2 regions of the Shewanella sp. DC2-4 genome follow, and region 2 is predicted to be linked to the other one. Evidence: predicted binding sites of a transcription regulator. Region 2 holds the regulator's gene; the other holds the start of a gene.

Region 1 (10,163 bases), 3.2 Mb from region 2:
GGCTAAAAGGCTATTATTTTAAATAAGTAAAATAAGCGACTTAGCAGAGCACATCATACAACAGCCTCAATCCCCGCATCACTAAAACTCGCCATTTGATTGTAAAAATTTACTGAGGCTTGAATAAGCGGCAACGCCAACGCCGCCCCCGTACCTTCGCCTAATCTCAGCCCTAGGGATAATAAAGGTTTAGCCTGCAAAAATTCTAACATTCGCAGATGACCTTGCTCATCGGATTGATGGGCAAAAATCAAATAATCACGCACATTGGGGGCGATTTGCACTGCGACTAATGCTGCCGCTGTCGCGATAAAACCGTCCACGACCACCAACATTTTACATTCAGCGGCAGCTAACATAGCTCCCGTCATCTGCACAATTTCAAAGCCTCCTAGGCAAGCTAACACTGACTTAGGTCCAGTTAAGGCGCTTTGATGCAGCAATAACGCGAGCTCAATCAGCATCAATTTACGTTCTAAGGTTTCGCTATTAATGCCAGTACCACGGCCGACACAATCAATCACATCCAACTGCATGATCGCCGCCATAATGGCCGCAGCAGAGGAGGTATTGCCTATGCCCATTTCGCCAAAGGCGACTAAGTTACAACCCGCTTGATGGTGACGCTCAATCAAATCGCGCGCCATAGCAAAGCCTTTATCGACGGTTTCCAATGTCATCGCGGGCTCTAAATGGATTGCCCCCGTTCCAGCGCCAAGACGTTGATCGATAATACCTTCAACCCCTTCAACTGGCGTTAACATACCGCAATCGATCACTTCGAGCTTAAAGCCCACCTGCCGACAAAAAACGTTAATCGCCGCGCCGCCATGGGCAAAGTTTTGCACCATTTGGTGAGTCACTTCGCTAGGGGCAATCGACACGCCTTCTGCGGCAATGCCATGATCCCCCGCAAACACTAACATGGTTGGATGGACTATTTTGAGCACATCCGTTTGTGGCTGCTCCGTTTGTTGTAAATCAGTCGCTTGCACGCGGGCAATCTGCAAGGCTAAGGATTCGAGCTGACCTAAGGCGCCGGGCGGCTTAGTCTTAAGATCAATTTTCTGCTGAATCACCAGATCCTGCGCTTTACTCACAGGGCTTATTTGAAAAGATACGGCTGACTGAGACATCCACACTCCACTTTGTAATCTACATTAAATAACCACAACGCATCCCGCGTCTATGACGAACATGTCCAATTGTGCATTTCCAATCGCGGGTGGGATATCAACAGAAATACTGATTATCCCGTCAGTCGGCACTTACGACATGACTCTAGGATGACGACTTAACTCTGGGTTTACGTCCTGACTAGGTGCCTACGGCATGACCTTGTATTTACGGCATGACTCTACGCTTACGCAAAATCAGCAAAAAGAACATGCTACCTATGGCGGCCGTGATAATACCCACGGGCAACTCTTGATTACCCAATAAACAGCGCGCTAATACATCAATCCACACCATAAATAATCCGCCCACCAGCGCCGTTAATAAAATCGGCTGACGACCGGGAAACAGCATGCGCACTGTGTGGGGGATCATTAACCCGACAAAACCGATACCGCCACAGGTAGCCACCAAAATAGCGGTAATCAAGGAGCAGAGCAGCAACATATTGAGCCGCAGCTTAGGCACATTCACCCCTAAGGTATGCGCCGTTTCATCCCCCGCCTGCAACGCCATGATCTGCCGTTTCATGCCTAAAATAATGAATAAACTCGCACCAATCACCAGTGTCGGCAGTACTAACAAGGACCAACTGGCCTTTGCAAAACTGCCTAAACTCCAAAACAGCACAGAGGCTGTCGCCTGCGGACTGGCGAAATACAGCAGCAGACTCGTTAATGCGCCGAACATAAAGGAGGTCGCCACACCAGAGAGCAGCATGCGCTCCACTTGACTATTAAGCCCTAAGCCTGACAAAGCAAGCACTATCAACACCGACAAACTCGCACCAATAAAAGCGCCCAAGGGCAAGCTAAACCAAAGTAATCCAGACAAGGCACCCGAACCGCTAAAAAGCCCAGAATGTACCGCCATGCCCGCATTATCAAAAAATCCAGAGCCAGTGAATAAGGTCAACATCACCACAGCGCCAAAGGACGCGCCAGAACTAATGCCAAACAAATAGGGATCGGCGAGCGGATTGCGAGTCACGGTTTGCAACACACTGCCCGCCAGTGACAAACCCGCACCCGCCACAAAAGCCAGTAAAATGCGCGGTAGCCTGAGCTCCATCACAATGCGCTCAGTCATGCCATTGGCTTGAGTGAGGTTCGTCGCCTTATTGATAAACACTTGAATAACATCCGTAAAACTGATGTTTGCCGCACCAAAACTCGTTGCGGCAATAGGCGTTATCAAAGTGATGATACCTAATACGAGCAGCATCAGTTGTTGTCTCGTCAACGGTGTCACGATACGCCCCAAATATGAGATGAAATATTGTTTACCCCCCTGAGTCATCCACCTTCGCCTCGCTCGTTCAGGCCATGATCTACATGGTGGTAACCATAAAAATAGCTGATTAAGGGCTTTTTATGTTGTGGATGGGGCGATACCTGAGCACACACGCCAAACACATCGCCAATTCGCGCCTCGGTTAATACTTCGGTTGGCGTCCCCATAGCGCTGACTTCCCCGTTATGGATCAACAACAAACTGTCGCACAGGGCACTGGCTAAATTAAGATCATGAATAGAGGCAATCACGCTGATGCCAAGACTACGCACCAATTCGAGGATTTGAATTTGATAGCGCACATCGAGGTGGTTAGTTGGCTCATCGAGGATTAAAAGCTGCGGCTGCTGCACTATGGCGCGGGCAATCAAGGCGCGTTGCTTTTCACCGCCGGATAAGTGTTCATATTGTTGGTGCATCTTATGGCTCAAGCCGACTTTCTCTAAAGCCTTAGCAATACGTTCAATATCACAGCTCGAATTGGTATCGAACATGCCCTTGTGGGGCGTTAAGCCCATGCTGACCAATTGCTCTGTGGTGAGGTCAAAATAGTGCGGTGTATCCTGCTGCACTACGGCGACGCGACAGGCAAACGCCTTGGGCGACAAGCGCTCAATATCTTGATCAAAAAGGGTAATTTTGCCCTGAGTCGGGCGAACAAACCGATACAAACAGCGCAATAAGCTAGACTTGCCCGCACCGTTAGGGCCAATCAGCCCCAGCATCTGCCCCGTTGGCAGCGTAAAGTTAATATCGGAAAGTATGGTTTTGCCATCGATACACCAGCTCAACTGGCTCACATTGAGCGCGACTGACGGGCTCAATGACGGGTTAGTGTCATTCACGGGGCTGTTAGTTTGGATTGCGGAAAGTTTCACCTAAGCGGCGCTCCTATCGAGTCCAAACCTGTATAAAAAAAGGTTGTGCACATTGTCATCTGCTCCCTCGAGTCACCCGCTCGAGAACTAAGGCTGCACGCAGCGATAACAGAAATAGGCAGGTCTCCTGACTTGTAGAAAAGAAGGAGCTAGGCTCTAGAATCTAGGTGCTTCTTTAAACTACTCACAGTTGCGGGCACAGTTCGGGCTGACTGACGAGCAGCTCCCCGATTCCCTATTATGTTTGGGTTGATATGCTCTTTGTTAACAACGCCACTGTGAATTAAAACAACGGAGCGATTCGAACAAAGAGAGTCTATTCCCAACACCTATTTCTGCGACGTTATCACTCATTGCGCATGTAATACGCTATCTCGTTCAAACGTCAGGGAAAAGCATTATCCTACATCTATCCCATTAGGCAATGCTGTTTAAATCAGAATATTTTCATATCAGCTTATTCTCGCCAAACGATCACGCCTACACCATAGCGCCTAGGTCGTGAAATAAGGCCTCAACACCTGCGCCCACTCGGCCAATCTAAACGCCAATAGCAGGCACCCTGTTCATCTTGCAGCACATTAATCCTCACCACGGCCGCCACGGGTAAATCGAGTTGACTATAAAACCCCACCGCCCGTTCAACCCCTAAGGCACGCGCCATTAAGTGACGGATCACCCCGCCGTGGGTCACGACCCAGACTTGAGTGGCAGGCATATTATCAGCGGTTTCATTAATGGCACTGTTTTCATTACCCATTTTATGTGAGTCAAGGGTCAATCGTTCAAACTCGGCGGCGAGTATCTGGTCAATCGTCCCATTCACCCGCGACTCAAAACTTGCCATAGTTTCACCATTAGGCGGCGGAGTTTGCCAAGGGTTTTGCCAATACGCCGCTAAGCGTTCGCCCTCTTGTTGATACAGTTCATCGAGCCGGCAACCGTCCCAATCACCAAAATCAATTTCCTGTAAACCCGACAAAAACTGCGCCTGTAATGGCCTTGACTCAGATATCAGTGCCGCCGTCGAATGCAGCTCGGCGGCAAAAGCGTGGGCAAAATCGGCGCAGCGGCGTGAAGTCGAGCTATAGATCGCGCTACACACGCTGGCCTGTGACTCAACTGCTGCCGACATTTGTTGCCAACCCTTTTTGCTTAAAGGCACATCCACACGACCCCGTAAAATAGCGCCGCCTTCACACTCACCGTGGCGCAACAATAACAATCGAACTTGTTTCATATATGCCTTTTTAGTTAGGGACTAGATGCTAGGAACTCAAGCCGAGGGCCTAAATTCTTGATTCTCGATTCTCGCTCCTAATGCCTTTGACTTTCATCTTGCCCTGACAATCATAAGTCGCGTATTATGGACGTCTATACGTTTAAATGTCCAAAACAAATTTTTAAGAACAAGTATTCAAAAAATGTCGGCTGACGACAATAAAATGCAATTAGCATAACAATGGTCGATTTTTGGACTTAACTTAGCTGTATTTAAGGTAATTATTTATGACGATACCCTCAACCAAAGCCAGCCAAATATTAGCAGACATTCGCAAACAGCTTGCAGAGCGCATTCTGATCTTAGACGGTGCCATGGGCACTATGATCCAAGGCTACAAGCTGGAAGAAGAGGACTATCGCAGCGAACGTTTTAAAGATTGGCATACAGATGTCAAAGGTAACAACGACCTCTTGGTCTTGTCGCAACCCCACATCATCAAACAAATTCACACCGACTACTTAAAGGCCGGTGCCGACATCATTGAAACCAACACCTTTAACGCCACCACCATCGCCATGGCCGACTACGACATGCAGTCGCTGTCCGCCGAAATTAACTTAGTCGGCGCGCGCCTCGCCCGTGAAGCCTGTGATGAAGCCTTTGCTGCCACAGGCATTCCACGCTACGTCGCCGGTGTGTTAGGCCCCACTAACCGTACGTGTTCGATTAGCCCTGATGTGAACGACCCAGGCTACCGCAACGTCAGCTTCGATGAGTTAGTGACTGCTTACAAAGAATCTACTAAGGCGCTGATTGAAGGCGGCGCGGATATCATTATGGTCGAGACCATATTCGATACCTTAAACGCCAAAGCCGCGCTATTTGCGATTGAATCCGTATTCGATGACTTATTCGGTCAGCATTCTAAAGACAGATTGCCGATCATGATTTCGGGCACCATTACCGATGCCTCTGGCCGCACACTGACTGGCCAAACGACCGAAGCCTTTTACAATTCCCTTCGCCATATCAAGCCCTTATCTATCGGTTTAAACTGTGCACTTGGGCCAAAAGAATTGCGCCCCTATGTGGAAGAATTATCCCGCATCAGTGAGTGTTATGTGTCGGCGCATCCGAATGCAGGCCTGCCGAACGAGTTTGGCGGTTACGATGAAACCCCAGAGGACATGGCGAACGTGATCGAAGATTGGGCGCGCGAAGGCATGCTCAATATTATCGGGGGTTGCTGTGGTAGTACGCCTGAACATATCCGCGTGATCCGCGAAGCGGTGAGCCGTCACGATCCACGTATTTTGCCAGACATTCCGGTAGCTTGCCGCTTAGCCGGTTTGGAACCACTGACTATCGACGCCCAATCCCTGTTCGTTAACGTGGGTGAGCGCACCAACGTCACAGGCTCGGCTAAGTTTTTAAAGCTGATCAAAGAAGGCAAGTTTGAGCAAGCGCTTGATGTGGCTCGCGAGCAGGTCGAAAGCGGCGCACAGATCATCGACATCAACATGGACGAAGGCATGCTCGATGGCGCCGAGATCATGCACAAGTTTTTAAACTTGATTGCCTCTGAGCCCGACATCAGCCGCGTACCTATTATGATCGACTCCTCTAAATGGGAAGTGATCGAAGCTGGCCTCAAATGTATTCAAGGCAAGGGCATAGTTAACTCTATTTCCCTCAAAGAAGGCGAAGCCAAGTTTATCGAGCAAGCCACCTTAGTGAAACGCTACGGCGCGGCGGCCATTATCATGGCATTCGACGAGCAAGGTCAGGCCGACACTAAGGCGCGTAAAATCGAAATCTGTACCCGCGCCTATCGGGTGTTGGTCGATAAGGTCGGCTTTCCGCCCGAAGACATCATCTTCGACCCGAATATTTTCGCCATCGCCACAGGTATCGATGAACACGACAACTATGCCGTCGATTTTATTGATGCCATTAAAGCGATTAAAACCACCCTGCCCCACGCAATGATTTCGGGCGGCGTGTCGAACGTGTCGTTCTCATTCCGCGGTAACAACCCAGTGCGCGAAGCAATTCACGCCGTTTTCCTGTACCACGCCATCAAAGTCGGCATGGATATGGGCATTGTCAACGCGGGCCAGTTAGCCATTTACGACGATATCGATCCTGAGCTTAAAGTGCGCGTCGAAAACGTAGTGCTTAACTTGCCCTGCCCAGTTGAAGGCTCAAGCAATACCGAGCAGTTACTTGAAATTGCAGAGAAATTCCGCGGTGATGGCGCGCAGGTGGGTAAAAAAGAAGATTTAGAATGGCGCAGCTGGCCGGTGAGCCAACGCTTATCCCATGCGCTAGTGAAAGGCATTACCGAATTTATTGATGAAGATACCGAAGCCGCTCGCCAAGAAGCGAAACGTCCACTGGATGTGATTGAAGGCGCCTTGATGGACGGCATGAACGTGGTCGGCGACTTGTTCGGCTCAGGCAAGATGTTCCTGCCGCAGGTGGTGAAATCGGCGCGGGTGATGAAAAAAGCCGTGGCTTACTTAAACCCCTATATCGAGCTTGAAAAGGTCGAAGGCCAATCTAATGGCAAGATTTTGATGGTGACGGTAAAAGGCGACGTGCACGATATCGGCAAAAATATCGTCGGCGTAGTGCTCGCCTGTAACGGTTTTGAGGTATTCGATTTAGGTGTGATGGTCTCGGTGGAGCGAATTCTCGACGCCGTGAAAGAACACAATATCGATATCATCGGCATGTCGGGGCTCATCACGCCGAGTCTGGACGAGATGGTGCATAACGTGAAAACCTTCCACCGTGAAGGCTTAACCATTCCGGCGATCATCGGCGGCGCCACTTGCTCTAAAATCCACACAGCGGTGAAAATTGCGCCCCATTATCCCCATGGCGCTATCTATATCGCCGATGCGTCCCGCGCCGTGCCTATGGTGAGTAAGCTCATCAACAACGAGACACGCCAAGCGACCATAGACGAAACCTATGCTGAATACGACGACATGCGCACTAAACGTTTATCCCAAGCCAAGCGCAAAGAGATAGTGTCACTCGAAGCGGCCCGTGAAAACCGCTGCCAACACGATTGGGCCAACTACACCCCGTTTACGCCAAACGTGCTCGGTCGCCAAGTATTTGATAATTATCCGTTAGAAGATTTAGTCGAGCGTATCGACTGGACACCGTTTTTCCGCTCGTGGGAATTGCACGGCCATTACCCTGAAATCCTCACCGATAAAGTGGTCGGTGAAGAAGCGCAAAAGCTATTCGCCGATGGTCAGGCCATGCTCAAACAAATCATCGAAGAAAAATGGCTCACGGCGAAAGCGGTTATCGGCTTATTCCCAGCCAATACCGTGAATTACGACGATATCGAGCTGTATACCGATGAGTCGCGCACCACAGTCGAAATGACCACACATCACCTGCGGATGCAGCTTGAACGTGTCGGCAACGACAACTTCTGCCTATCCGATTTTGTTGCGCCAAAAGACTCAGGCGTCGCCGATTACATGGGCGGCTTTGCGGTGACCACAGGCCAAGGCATCGACGAACATGTGGCGCGTTTTGAAGCCAACCATGACGACTACAACGCCATCATGCTCAAATGCTTAGCCGACCGTTTGGCCGAAGCCTTTGCCGAGCGGATGCACGAACGGGTACGTAAAGAGTTTTGGGGTTATGCGGCCGACGAGCAGTTAAGCAACGAAGCCTTAATCCGCGAGAAATACAAAGGCATACGCCCCGCACCGGGCTACCCAGCTTGCCCAGACCACACAGAAAAAGGCTTGTTATGGGACTTGCTCAAGCCCGATGAGACTATTAACTTGAACATCACCGAAAGCTACGCCATGTTCCCCACAGCGGCAGTATCGGGCTGGTATTTCGCCCACCCGAAATCCCGCTACTTTGGCGTGAGTAACATAGGCCGCGATCAAGTGGAAGATTATGCGAAACGCAAAGGGATGAGCATTGCGGAAACGGAGAAGTGGCTGGCGCCAGTACTTGACTATGATCCCGAGTGATTGGGATCTGCAATCACCCGCAGGGCTTAAACTTTCAAACTTCGTTTGAATTAAGCGTTAAAGTCGTGGGGCTTCACCCCACACCCGACCAAGGAGGACTGCTCGTCCTATCCTCCTTGGATTCTCCAAGACGCCCCTAGCGAAGTTACATGCATTAGTTACCTGTCTCATACTCCAATAAAAATCGCCTAACGGCTCAGATGGCACATCCATGTGCCCCCGAGCCTGCGCCATCATCCATGATGTCGCCACGGCATTTTTATCTGCGTATTTCGACAACTTCGCAGGGGATCGGTAAACTTCTGTGGCATTTAGAGTTAACTTTTCGCATTGAAAGAGTTATGCCAACTCCACACGCCTTATTGTCCTCAACTTACCAATTTATATAGTAGACTCAAGCTTATTATTGATACTTTTATAAACTAAATATAAGTGTATCAACTCAACCAAAGCGAAATTAACTATTACGACGGTGAAATATTGTAGATCACCCATAGACCATAAGTTAAATAAAAAGAAAACTTCTAGATATCGAAACTTAGACCACCTAAAGTAATTTGACGGATAATCTTTACCTATAAGCATAGGTAACACTTTAAAATTAAAAGTGACTGCAATAGCAATATATACACAAAGCATGCTAAGTAACGAAAATAATAACTTGAAGCTAAAAATATTCATCTGCATAAAAATCGATTCAGACTTAAATTCAACTATAAAATCAACTGCAAGGCCGATAACAAGTGTCAAAGCAAGCACTATGCTCATACCCAAAAAACTAATTTTTTTCATAAAACTCTTAAATCATCCCTAAAATAAATCAATAAACACAGTCAGCGAAACATCTTGAAAGTGAAAATTAACCCAATAAATTCAACCCATTATACTTTTTCATAAGTATATTAAAAACAAAGAACAAGGTCAGAAACATGAGTGTTTTTACAAAGATATCGATAAAACGTAATGGACTCATCCCGCCAGCTAATAACACATCGAAAACAGGCATTAATGGCAGCACAACAAATGTAAAAAATGAAGTACCTAACACAGAGTAAATAAAATACCTTGGATACCCAACTCGATTAATAATCAAAGCACATGCTAAAGAAAATATGATCATCAGTGGAAGATGTATCCAAAAGCAAAATACAACCATCCCCAAGTTTTCACTTAACGCTTTTACATTGAAAGATAACAGTAAATCCCACCACCATTTGCTATCGACAGACAACCCACTTCCATGCATAAATATCGACACAGCTATGCCGAAGATAATCACTAAAAACTTCAATTTACCTCCAATAAATCTGCTCTGTTTCGAGCTATTGCAAACTTTATCTTTTGAAATAAATAACAAAATAAAAATTATAGAATTCCATCCCACATCAGGGCAAGAAGGGGATCAACAGCAATCCCCCCTCTTGCATCTCCCCTAGCGAAGTTACATGTATTGATGACCTATCTCATACTCCAAAAAATCGCCTAACGGCTCAGATGGCCATCAATGTGCCCCGGGAGTCTGCGCCATAATCCATGATGTCAGCACAACATTTTTATCTCCGCATTTCGACA
Region 2 (10,163 bases):
CTTCGCCATAACTGCCACGACTCACTTTGAGTTTTTCTAAACGCGCATTGGCGGCAAGCAAATTGGCTTCAGCAGCTGCGGCATCGCTATCGGCTAGCTCCTTTTGCTGCTGCGATACGCCATGGGTGGCATACAGGGCATCGAGACGTTTAGCCTCGCTGCGTTTTTGTTGTGAGGTGGTTTTATTGGCATTGACCTCGGCCTTAGCAGCCAGTAGCGAGGCATCTAACTCAGCATTATCTTGACGGGCTTGCTCTAAGGCCAATTTAGCTTGCGATACCGCTAACTCATAGGGCGCGGGATCGACTTGAAACAACAAATCACCCTTGGCAACCGCTTGGTTATTGGTCACGGCTATGGTCTGGATTTTACCGCTGATCTGCGGTGTCACTTTAGTCACTACACGGGTCGCCATGGCTTGAGGCGTCAATGGCATCATAGTGTCGGCCAGCATGAAATAGCCAAAAACCATCACAAAGCCAAACATGGCAAATTTTACTAAACGGGCAAACTGTTGATCCGGTGTCATCTTCTTTCTCACAAAAGGGTGTCTGTAACCTTGGTTAATTTGGCGCTGGCGTTGTCGCTGATCAGGCTAATAATGCGTTCAAATTCGCTCAACTCTTCGGCACTGATCCCGCCTAATAACTCACGGCGCACTTGAATAATCCGCGCTTCCATTTGCTTTAAAACATCTAATCCCGCTGGCGTCAGGCTCACAATTCTTGCTCGCTTATCTTTGTCACAACAATGACGCTCGACTAGACCTTGCTCTTCTAATTGCCCTAAGGTGCGCATTAGCGAAGCCAATTCAATTTCTAAGGCATCGGCCAACACTTTTTGGCTAACACTGTCGCCTAAACGCAACAGTTTCCATAGGGCAGTCCAACGAGGATGAGTTAATCCTAAAGGTGCTAGCTCAACATCGGCCACGGTACGCCACAGTCGATGCAGACGGCCTAAATGCTCCGCCAGTGATAACTCTTTTAGTCGCTCTAATTCTTTTTGCATCTTGCCCACCCACTTAGTTAGCGTGCTAAGCATTATACTTAGTTAGCAGGCTAAGTAAATATTTAGGCCCCAAATAGATCTGTGTCCAAGGGCACGAAACGAGCGTAAGAGGGAATAAATAACTTAAAAAGGTTCGCGCCCTCTCAAATCTTATCAAGTTGTATCTCTATAATATCAAACGGATAAATTGAGTTGATTTGCACATGAATTGGAGGCTGTTTTGATAAATCTAAAAATTAGTACGAGGATCGTTATTGGGATCTGTCTATTACTGTTAACAGTAATGAGCTTTATCATGCCGCTCGTTCTCTCTGAATTCAGTCGCCAAGTTGCAGAATCCGAGCAAAGAGAACTCCATAAGATCTATGAAACCGCTGTTGCCGAGATAGCCTCATCGGGCAAATTAGCCGAAGCAATGGCAACCATCATCTCACTCACACCAGAAGTTCAAAGCACCTTTGCAACAGGCGAGCGTGATGAACTCACCACCCGTACCTTACCTATATTCACCCAACTTAAGCGCGATTTTGCGGTTCAGCAATTCCAATTTCATAGGCCACCTGCCACTTCTTTTCTACGCTTGCATCGTCCCGAAAAATTTGGCGATGATCTCACCAGCATACGCAAGACCATAGTTGAAACAAATAGCCAAAAGCGCCCTCTTTATGGCTTGGAATATGGAGTGGAAGGATTAGGTATTCGTGGTTTAGTTCCAATGAGTTACAACGGACAACACACAGGATCAGTTGAGTTTGGCATGTCCTTCGGTCAACCCTTTTTTGATAATTTTAAACAAGCCTATCAAGCAGAAATTGCCCTCATCTTGCCAGATGGTTCAGGGTACAAGTTATTTGGCGCTACATTCACGCCTGATACCCAAGCGGCAGATGAACTCAATAACGTCATGCAAGGCCATGAAGTCATACGCACTATTTCCTTAAATAACAAAACCTACGCCCTGTATCGCCACGCCATAAAAGATTATTCAGGAAACGTGTTTGGCGTACTCGATATTGCGATGGATAGAACCCATTCAGAACAAGCGATAGCGGATATTCGCCTTAAGTTGATCCTTATCGGTTTAGTAGCTCTGGTCATTGGAACCGCCATTGCTTGGTTTATTGCCAAAGGGATTACTCGCCCTATCGCTGAAACCACCCAAGCCATGAATGATATCGCTGAAGGTGAAGGCGATTTAACCCGCCGAATCGCGGTAAAAGGTAAGGATGAAATTGCTGAATTATCGATGGCATTCAACCGCTTTGTAGAAAAAATTCACAACACAGTTTCCCACGTCGCCGACTCAACAAGCCTGCTCGCCACCTCTGCTGAAGAAATGTCGAGCATTACGCGGGAAACCCAGAAGATGGCGAGTCGTCAGCACCTCGAAACCGAGCAAGTTGCCACCGCAATGAATGAAATGGCCGCAACGGTTCAAGAAGTTGCCCATAACGCGACCGATGCGGCCGATGCCGCCAATCATGCCAATGACTCAACCGAACAAGGCAAATTGGTTGTACAAAAAGTGGTAACCACTATCGCCATATTGGCCGAGGAAATAGCCACAGCAGCGAGTGAAATCAATGAATTAGAGCGTAATACCGCTGAAATCGATTCTGTGCTTGTGGTTATCCGTAATATTGCCGACCAAACTAATTTACTCGCACTCAATGCGGCAATTGAAGCCGCAAGGGCGGGAGAACAAGGTCGAGGATTTGCGGTCGTTGCCGATGAAGTACGCACTCTGGCGAGCCGCACTCAAGCATCTACGACGGAAATTCAGCAGATGATCGAAGCGCTTCAGCATAAAGCTAAGTCTACAGTCAATGCGATGGAAACCAGCACCCGCACCACCCAAAGCTGTGTATCCCAAGTTCACCAAGCGGGTGAAGCACTCGAAGCCATTACCCATGCGGTTTCCACCATTAGCCAGATGAATATCCAGATCGCCAGCGCTGCAAATGAGCAATGTGCGGTTTCGGCAGAGATTAATAAAAATGTTAATAACATCAATGATATTGCGACCAATGCGACAGATAGTGCGGTACAAACTGCACGCGCTGGCGATGAACTTGCCCAACTCGCAGCCCGTTTAACAACTTTATTAGCTCAATTTAGAATTTAAGCAAAACAAAACGCCGCATTCTCTGCGGCGTTTTTATTAGTTTATTTTATAAGGTTTTATTTAGGACGCACGCCTAAAGTGTGGCAAATCGCGTAGGTCAATTCGGCGCGATTTAAGGTGTAAAAATGGAAATCCTTCACACCTTCGCGGGACAGCACTTTCACCATGTCGATGGCCACGTTTGCCCCCACCAATTGGCGTGTACCCGCATCGTTTTCTAGGCCGTCGAATTGCTTATGTAACCAATTCGGTAACGACACATTGGTCATGCCCGCGAAACGTTTTAGCTGGGTAAAGTTAGTCACAGGTAAAATGCCCGGCACAATTTCAACGTCGATACCGGCGGCAACGCAGCGATCACGAAAACGCAGGTAAGATTCCACATCGAAGAAAAACTGGGTAATGGCACGGCTCGCACCCGCATCAATCTTACGCTTAAGGTTGATCAAATCCGCCTGTGCATTGCTCGCATCGGGATGCACTTCTGGATAGGCCGCAACGGAAATATCAAAGTCAGCCACAGAGCGCAGCAAACGCACTAAATCCGCCGCAAAACGAGTGGGCTTGGGGCTGCCTGCTGGCAAATCACCACGCAGTGCCACTATGTCACGAATGCCCGATTTCCAATAATGCTTAGCCAGTTCTAACAGCTCTTCATCGCTGGCATCCACTAAGGTTAAGTGCGGCGCGGCAACGAGGTCAGTTTCCTGTTGGATACGTTCAATCACGCCGTGGGTGCGGTCGCGCACGCCTGAGTTAGCACCGTAAGTCACAGACACAAACTTAGGGTTAAGCGGCTCTAAACGACGAATAGAGTTCCACAGTATCTGTTCCATTTCGGGGGTCGATGGCGGGAAAAACTCAAAAGAAACATTAATATCGCCATTAAGCTCAGACAAGCTCTGGTTCAGCGATTGTGAATGTTGTGCGTGATGAAAAGCCATGTGTATTTCCTCAACCGCCCTTGGCGCTACTCTTTGCTAGTATGAATTATTTCAAATGGACGTTTGGACGTCTATATGTCCATATACTAGAGAAACTGAGATGTAAGTCAAGCCCAAAAATACCCATAAACCGCATTTAATCTCGGTTAATTCGATAGATTTATTCTAGCCAATAAAAAAGGACTCGAATGAGTCCTTTAAGAGGCTTGATATCGCGTTATTCCTGCAGCAGATCGCGACAGATCTGAGTCAGATCCGACTGCACTGCCGCCGCTGTCACTTCGCGTCCAGCGCCCGGTCCACGGATGATCAGCGGATTACCTTGGTAGAAGACACTGCGGATCACAAACACATTATCACCAGGGGTTAAGTTGGCGTAAGGGTGATGGGTATCAATCCACTGCAAACCCACTTCGGCCTTGAGCTCTGGGCCGCTGTTGTCTAAGGATGCCACATATCTGAGCACCTTATTTTGCTCCGCCGCCGCACCATACTGTTGCAGCAGATCGGCATCTAACTCGGCAATGCGGGTGAGAAATTGATCTAAGGGAATATCCGCCAAAGCGGCTGGTACGAGTGAGCGCAGCTCAATATCTTCAAGCTCGATTTCAAGGCCAATCTCACGGGCTAAGATAAGCAGTTTACGCTGCATATCACGGCCGGAGAGATCGTCGCGGGGATCGGGTTCAGTAATACCTAAGCCTCTGGCTTCAATCACTAATTCTGAAAATGGCTTACTAGTATCGTATTTCTCAAACAACCAACACAAGGTGCCGGAGAAAATCCCGCCCACCGCTTCAACGCTATCACCGCTGTTACGCAGATCATTTAGCGCATGTTGGATAGGTAAACCAGCGCCACAGCTGGCGTTATAGCGCCAAAACAAACGACGATTACCCAGTTGCTGCTTTAACTCTCGATAGAAAGGCAGTGGACCCGAGCCCGCAAGTTTATTCGCGCTCACCACATGGATGCCACGCTCGAACAGTTCTGGATATTGCAGCGTCAAACTGGCGCTGGCACTGATATCTAAGGCCACCAGCTCATCGCAATTAACTTGCTCTAATTGCTCGAATAAATGTTCATACTGCCAAGGCGTTGCTTCAGTATTAAACTCTGTTTGCCACGCGGCAAGATTAATCCCAGTTGATTTAATCAAGGCTTTACTCGAACTGACTAAACCGACTAACTCAACACTGGCTTCGAGTTCATGGTCTAGTGAGGGTGAAACCGACTTAAACAGATCGATCCAAGCCTCACCGATATTACCCACACCGAGCAGCAGGACGCCAATGCGTTTACGCGGGCCAGCGCAGCGACGGTGGACTTTTTGGGTTAACAGATTCACCTGTGACTGGGGCACTAACGTCACTAAACTTAAATCGCCACTGAACAAAGGTTTAGCATCACGGCTCAGTAAACGGGCGAAGCTGCGGCGATAATGTTCGGCGTCGGCACTTACTAATGCAACTAAACCAAAATCTGTGTTGATCTGCTGCTCGCTGATCCCTAATGCTTCTGCCTCGGCATCGAGTAATCTTTGAACTTGTTTTTGATTCTCAGCGGTATAGGCAAGTTCAACCCTTTGATGGGCAGAGGTCCAATGGGCCAATGGCGTTAAACCCGCGGCAATCAATAAATCTAATAAACGAGTTAACTCCCCTGTGAGTTTAAAGCCGAACAGGACAACAGCATTGAGGTTAGTCACCACAGGCGCGCTCGCCGACGAACTGTGGGGCGCGATCAAGGTAAAGTCGGTGTGGGATGCATAACTTGAGCGTACCGCTAAACTCACTTCGGTATTAAACAAAGGCTGCAGAGTGCGCGAATGTAATACTGGCGAGCCTAAACGCGCGAGGCGATCGGCTTCGGCAAGTGACATGCTTTTCAGTAACTTGGCATCGTTGATTTTATTAGGATCGGCGTTGAACACCCCTTCCACATCGGTCCAAATAGTCACGCGCTCGATATCGGCGAGACTAGCAATCAGGCTGGCACTAAAATCTGAACCATTACGACCAAGTAACAAGGTATCGCCACGCTCGTTAGCGCAGATAAATCCTGTGATCACTAAGCGTTCATTGGGATGTGCAGCTAATAGGGCTTGTACTTTAGCGCGGGATTCCTGTACCCGAATTTGTGGCACAGCGGCTTCATCGGCCACTAAAATTGAACAGGCATCCACATGGCTTGCTGCCACGCCAGATTCGCGCAGCAGCGCCGCCATTAAACGTGCCGACCAACGTTCGCCAAAGCTCACCACATGGTTGATTTGGTATTCATTGCGCTCATCTAAGGACAACAAGCTGATGAGTTGCGCTTTATCAGTGGCCAAACGCTCACGCAGATCGCGGGCTTGTTCATTCGACAACAACTGCTCAATCAACCCCTGTTGGTAACTGATCAGCACTTGTAATTCTTCTTGCCATAGCTGACCCGCATCACGCAGCGCTAATAATTTATACAGGAAATTCGTGCTCTTACCCGCCGCAGAGACCACCACGAGATCATCACTATGACCGTGGGTTAACAGGATATGGGCGACTCGGCGATAACAATCGGCATCCGCTAAACTGGAGCCACCAAATTTATGTAAGTGACAACGTGCCATCTATTATTCCTCTACTGACAAGCCGCAACGGCGGCTAATCCTGCTTGAATATCTGCAACTAAATCGGCGGCATCTTCAATACCCACCGATAGACGCAATAGGGTGTCCTTAATACCAGCCTCGAAGCGCGCCTGCGGCTCCATGGCTCTGTGGGTCATAGTTGCGGGCACGGCCACTAAACTTTCGACGCCACCTAAACTTTCCGCCACGCTAAATAAGCTGAGTGCACCTAAAAAGGCCACCACTTCGGCCTCACCGCCTTTGAGCTCAAAACTCAGCATAGCGCCAAAGCCCTGTTGTTGCTTGGCCGCAATGGCGTGACCAGGGTGATCCGCAAGACCGGGGTAATAGACTTTGCTCACCACAGGGCTTTGGGTTAATACCTCAATAATACGCTGGGCATTGGCTTGATGCTCGCGAATACGCACCGCTAAGGTACGCAGGCCGCGCAGGGTCAGATAACTGTCGAAGGCTGACCCCGTTAAGCCTAGAGTGTTCGACCACCAATGTAAGCTTTCGCCGATTTGCGCGTCTTTGGCGACCACAGCGCCGCCGACCACATCGCTGTGACCATTGATATATTTAGTGGTGGAGTGGATAACGATATCCGCGCCTAACAATAGGGGTTGTTGCAATATTGGCGATAAAAAAGTGTTATCGACCACCACCAGCGCGCTGACCTCATGGCTCGCCTTAGCAATGGCTTCGATATCTACCACACGCAATAACGGGTTCGATGGGGTTTCGAGCCACACCATCTTAGGATTCTGCGCAATGGCGGCGGCTAACGCTTGGCTGTCGGTTTGGTCGACCACAATGAGCTTAAACTGGCCTTTCTTCGCCAAGTTGGTAAATAAACGGTAGGAACCACCATAGCAATCATGGGGCACAACTAATAGGTCATCGGGGCCGAGCAAAGTGGTCACTAAGGTGATGGCCGCCATGCCAGTGCACGTCACTATGCCAGTCGCCCCCTTTTCTAATTGCGCTAATGCTTCGCCTAAAATGCAGCGCGTTGGGTTGCCTGAACGACTGTAATCGAATTCGCGGGGATTTTTATGACCATCGAAGGCGTAATTAGTCGACAAATAAATCGGTGGCACAACTGCACCATATTGAGTATCGCTTTCGATACCCTGACGCACTGCCAGTGTGGCTAATTGACGCTCTGCCATGGGTGGACTCCTAAATTCGATAGACTGATAGAGATGTCTGGACGTCTAAATGTACCTAAGCCCAACGCCATCGTCAATAGGCGTGAAGACGTTTAGACGTCTGAACATAAAGAAATCTGTTTGCAATCACAAAGAAATAGTAGCAATAATTTGACTGTTCTTTGTAAGGGTTTAAAATCTGCCCCGAATTTAGCGTTATAACAGGTGAGTCAATGACTGAATGGAATGGGGAATACATCAGCCCCTATGCTGAACATGGCAAGAAGAATGAACAAGTAAAAAAAATTACTGTGTCTATTCCGCTCAAAGTGCTTAAGGTCCTCACGGACGAACGTACTCGTCGTCAGGTCAATAATTTGCGTCACGCCACCAACAGCGAGCTGTTGTGTGAGGCATTTTTGCACGCCTACACTGGCCAGCCATTGCCCAACGATGAAGATCTGTCAAAAGATAACCCAGACAGCATTCCCGCTGAAGCCAAGTTGTTAATGGATCAAATGGGAATCGAGTGGGAAGACATGGAATAGCGACTCGTCGCTTTCAAAGTCATATCACAGTGCTCATCAATAGGGATCGTTAACGATCCCTTTTTGTTTATACCCAAGCGACTTCAAACTTTAAATTTCACCATCTTGAGTTGGTTTGGGATATAGGAAATCCTATGTTTTCTATGATAGATCCACAGACACTCGCCTTAGCCTCGCTGGTCGTGTTTCTGGGCGCATTAACCCAAAGTCTTATTGGGTTTGGGCTTGCGGTTGTCGCCAGTCCTTTGCTGTATATCGTCGATCCACAACTTGTACCTGCGCCTGTTATTGCTATGGGTTTCTCCATCGCCCTGCTGACCTTAGTGCGTGAACGCGGTCACTTAGAATTCAATGGCTTGCAATATGCTCTCATAGGTCGCGTGCCCGGCGGTTTTATCGGCGCGAGTTTATTGCTGTTTGCGCCTCAACCCATACTGGGTTTATCCATCGCCGCCATTGTGACTGTCGCAGTGATCCTCAGCCTGTATAAATTCAGCCAGCCAGTGAATAAGAAAACCCTCTTCGGTGCAGGTGTGGTTTCAGGGATCTTCGGCAATATCGCCGCGATTGGTGGCCCACCGATGGCGATTTTGTTGGCAGGCAAAGATGCCTCGCAGTTTCGCGCAGCCCTGTCGGCCTTCTTCATTTTTAGCTCCATGATTGCACTGATCATTTTAGCGATCACAGGCTTATTAGAATTAAAACATCTGTGGCTGTCGTTGATGCTGCTCCCCTCAGTGATTTTAGGTTACTTAGTCGCAGGACGATTAGTGGGCCGTGTCGATAAAGAGAAGACAAAGATGGCGACGTTAGTCCTGTGCAGTATCAGCGCCTTAGTGCTAACGGTGAAGTCGGTTATCGAGTTATTACCCCAATAAGCGTCCTACTTATACTGGCAAACCTTCTCACGATTCAAACAATAAAAAAGCACTGACATTGCCAGTGCTTTTTCTTTATCTATCAATATGTAAAGCCAGCTTACACTCAGCTTAAATAGCTTTGCCCTGCGTACACAATAAAGTGTCTTAAGGCGAGTACACCCGTTAAGCTCGCACAAGCCACCATGATCATCGCGCCCTTAGTGTGGCGAGTCGCGGCGGGTAACAGCATAAACAGCAATGGAATACCAAAGCCAATTCCGACAACACCTATCCAGAACACGCTTGCCCATAGCCCAGAAGTTAACGATGCTAAGGCCGCAGCAGCCGCGCCGCCCTTGAAGTACAAGGCGCAGAACAACATGAACAGGAACAGAATTTCAATCGCCATCACAGGCAATTCTAAACCGTGCATCTTCACTAAGGTTTTGTCGTGGCTGTCCGTCTTAAACATCAGCAACGCCAGTACCGCATTGGCCGCAGCGCCCGCCGACAAACCCGACACTAAAAACAGCGCAGGCAGTACCGCAGTGTTGAGCATAGGATAAGCATTCATCGCCGAAATTAAGAAGCCAGTGTAAGCCCCTACGCCAATGGCGAGGACAAACAACAATACTTCAATCAGCTTTCGAAATGGCATAAGTAACTTAGCGATAGGTGTTAGGAAACCCAAACCCCATTTTGGTAAGTCATCCCGCAGCACAATAATGGCGTACGCAAAGGCCAAGGGAGAATACGCCAGCAGCGCCAGCACCCCGATTGCCATCACAGACTGGAAGTTATAGTGAATTAAGATCAACCAAAAGTGGAATGGTTTGGTTAAGTCAAACACTAAGCAAGCTAGACCTAAGCTAATTGCTACAGGCCCAATAATGGCTGCCGCCTTAAGAAT

The links. Region 2 encodes MetJ, which represses methionine synthesis genes. Its sites were predicted from a motif close to TAGACGTCTAGACGTCTA; they were not measured.
Region 1: the regulator MetJ is predicted to act here: its motif matches at 4,715-4,732, upstream of metH (methionine synthase).

What each region holds. Positions count from the first base shown of each region.
Region 1 is NZ_JABRVR010000002.1:579,195-589,357, reverse strand. It holds gene cobT (nicotinate-nucleotide--dimethylbenzimidazole phosphoribosyltransferase) at 54-1,136, opposite strand; gene HQQ92_RS03165 (iron ABC transporter permease) at 1,345-2,475, opposite strand; gene HQQ92_RS03160 (ABC transporter ATP-binding protein) at 2,472-3,347, opposite strand; cobalamin riboswitch at 3,447-3,640, opposite strand; gene HQQ92_RS03155 (histidine phosphatase family protein) at 3,862-4,587, opposite strand; gene metH (methionine synthase) at 4,857-8,591, shown strand; gene HQQ92_RS03145 (hypothetical protein) at 9,451-9,882, opposite strand.
Region 2 is NZ_JABRVR010000002.1:3,787,295-3,797,457, forward strand. It holds gene HQQ92_RS17200 (HlyD family secretion protein) at 1-529, opposite strand, end outside; gene slyA (transcriptional regulator SlyA) at 538-1,011, opposite strand; gene HQQ92_RS17210 (methyl-accepting chemotaxis protein) at 1,235-3,136, shown strand; gene metF (methylenetetrahydrofolate reductase) at 3,193-4,080, opposite strand; gene HQQ92_RS17220 (bifunctional aspartate kinase/homoserine dehydrogenase II) at 4,298-6,691, opposite strand; gene metB (cystathionine gamma-synthase) at 6,703-7,866, opposite strand; gene metJ (met regulon transcriptional regulator MetJ) at 8,079-8,393, shown strand; gene HQQ92_RS17235 (sulfite exporter TauE/SafE family protein) at 8,528-9,271, shown strand; gene nrfD (NrfD/PsrC family molybdoenzyme membrane anchor subunit) at 9,378-10,163, opposite strand, start outside.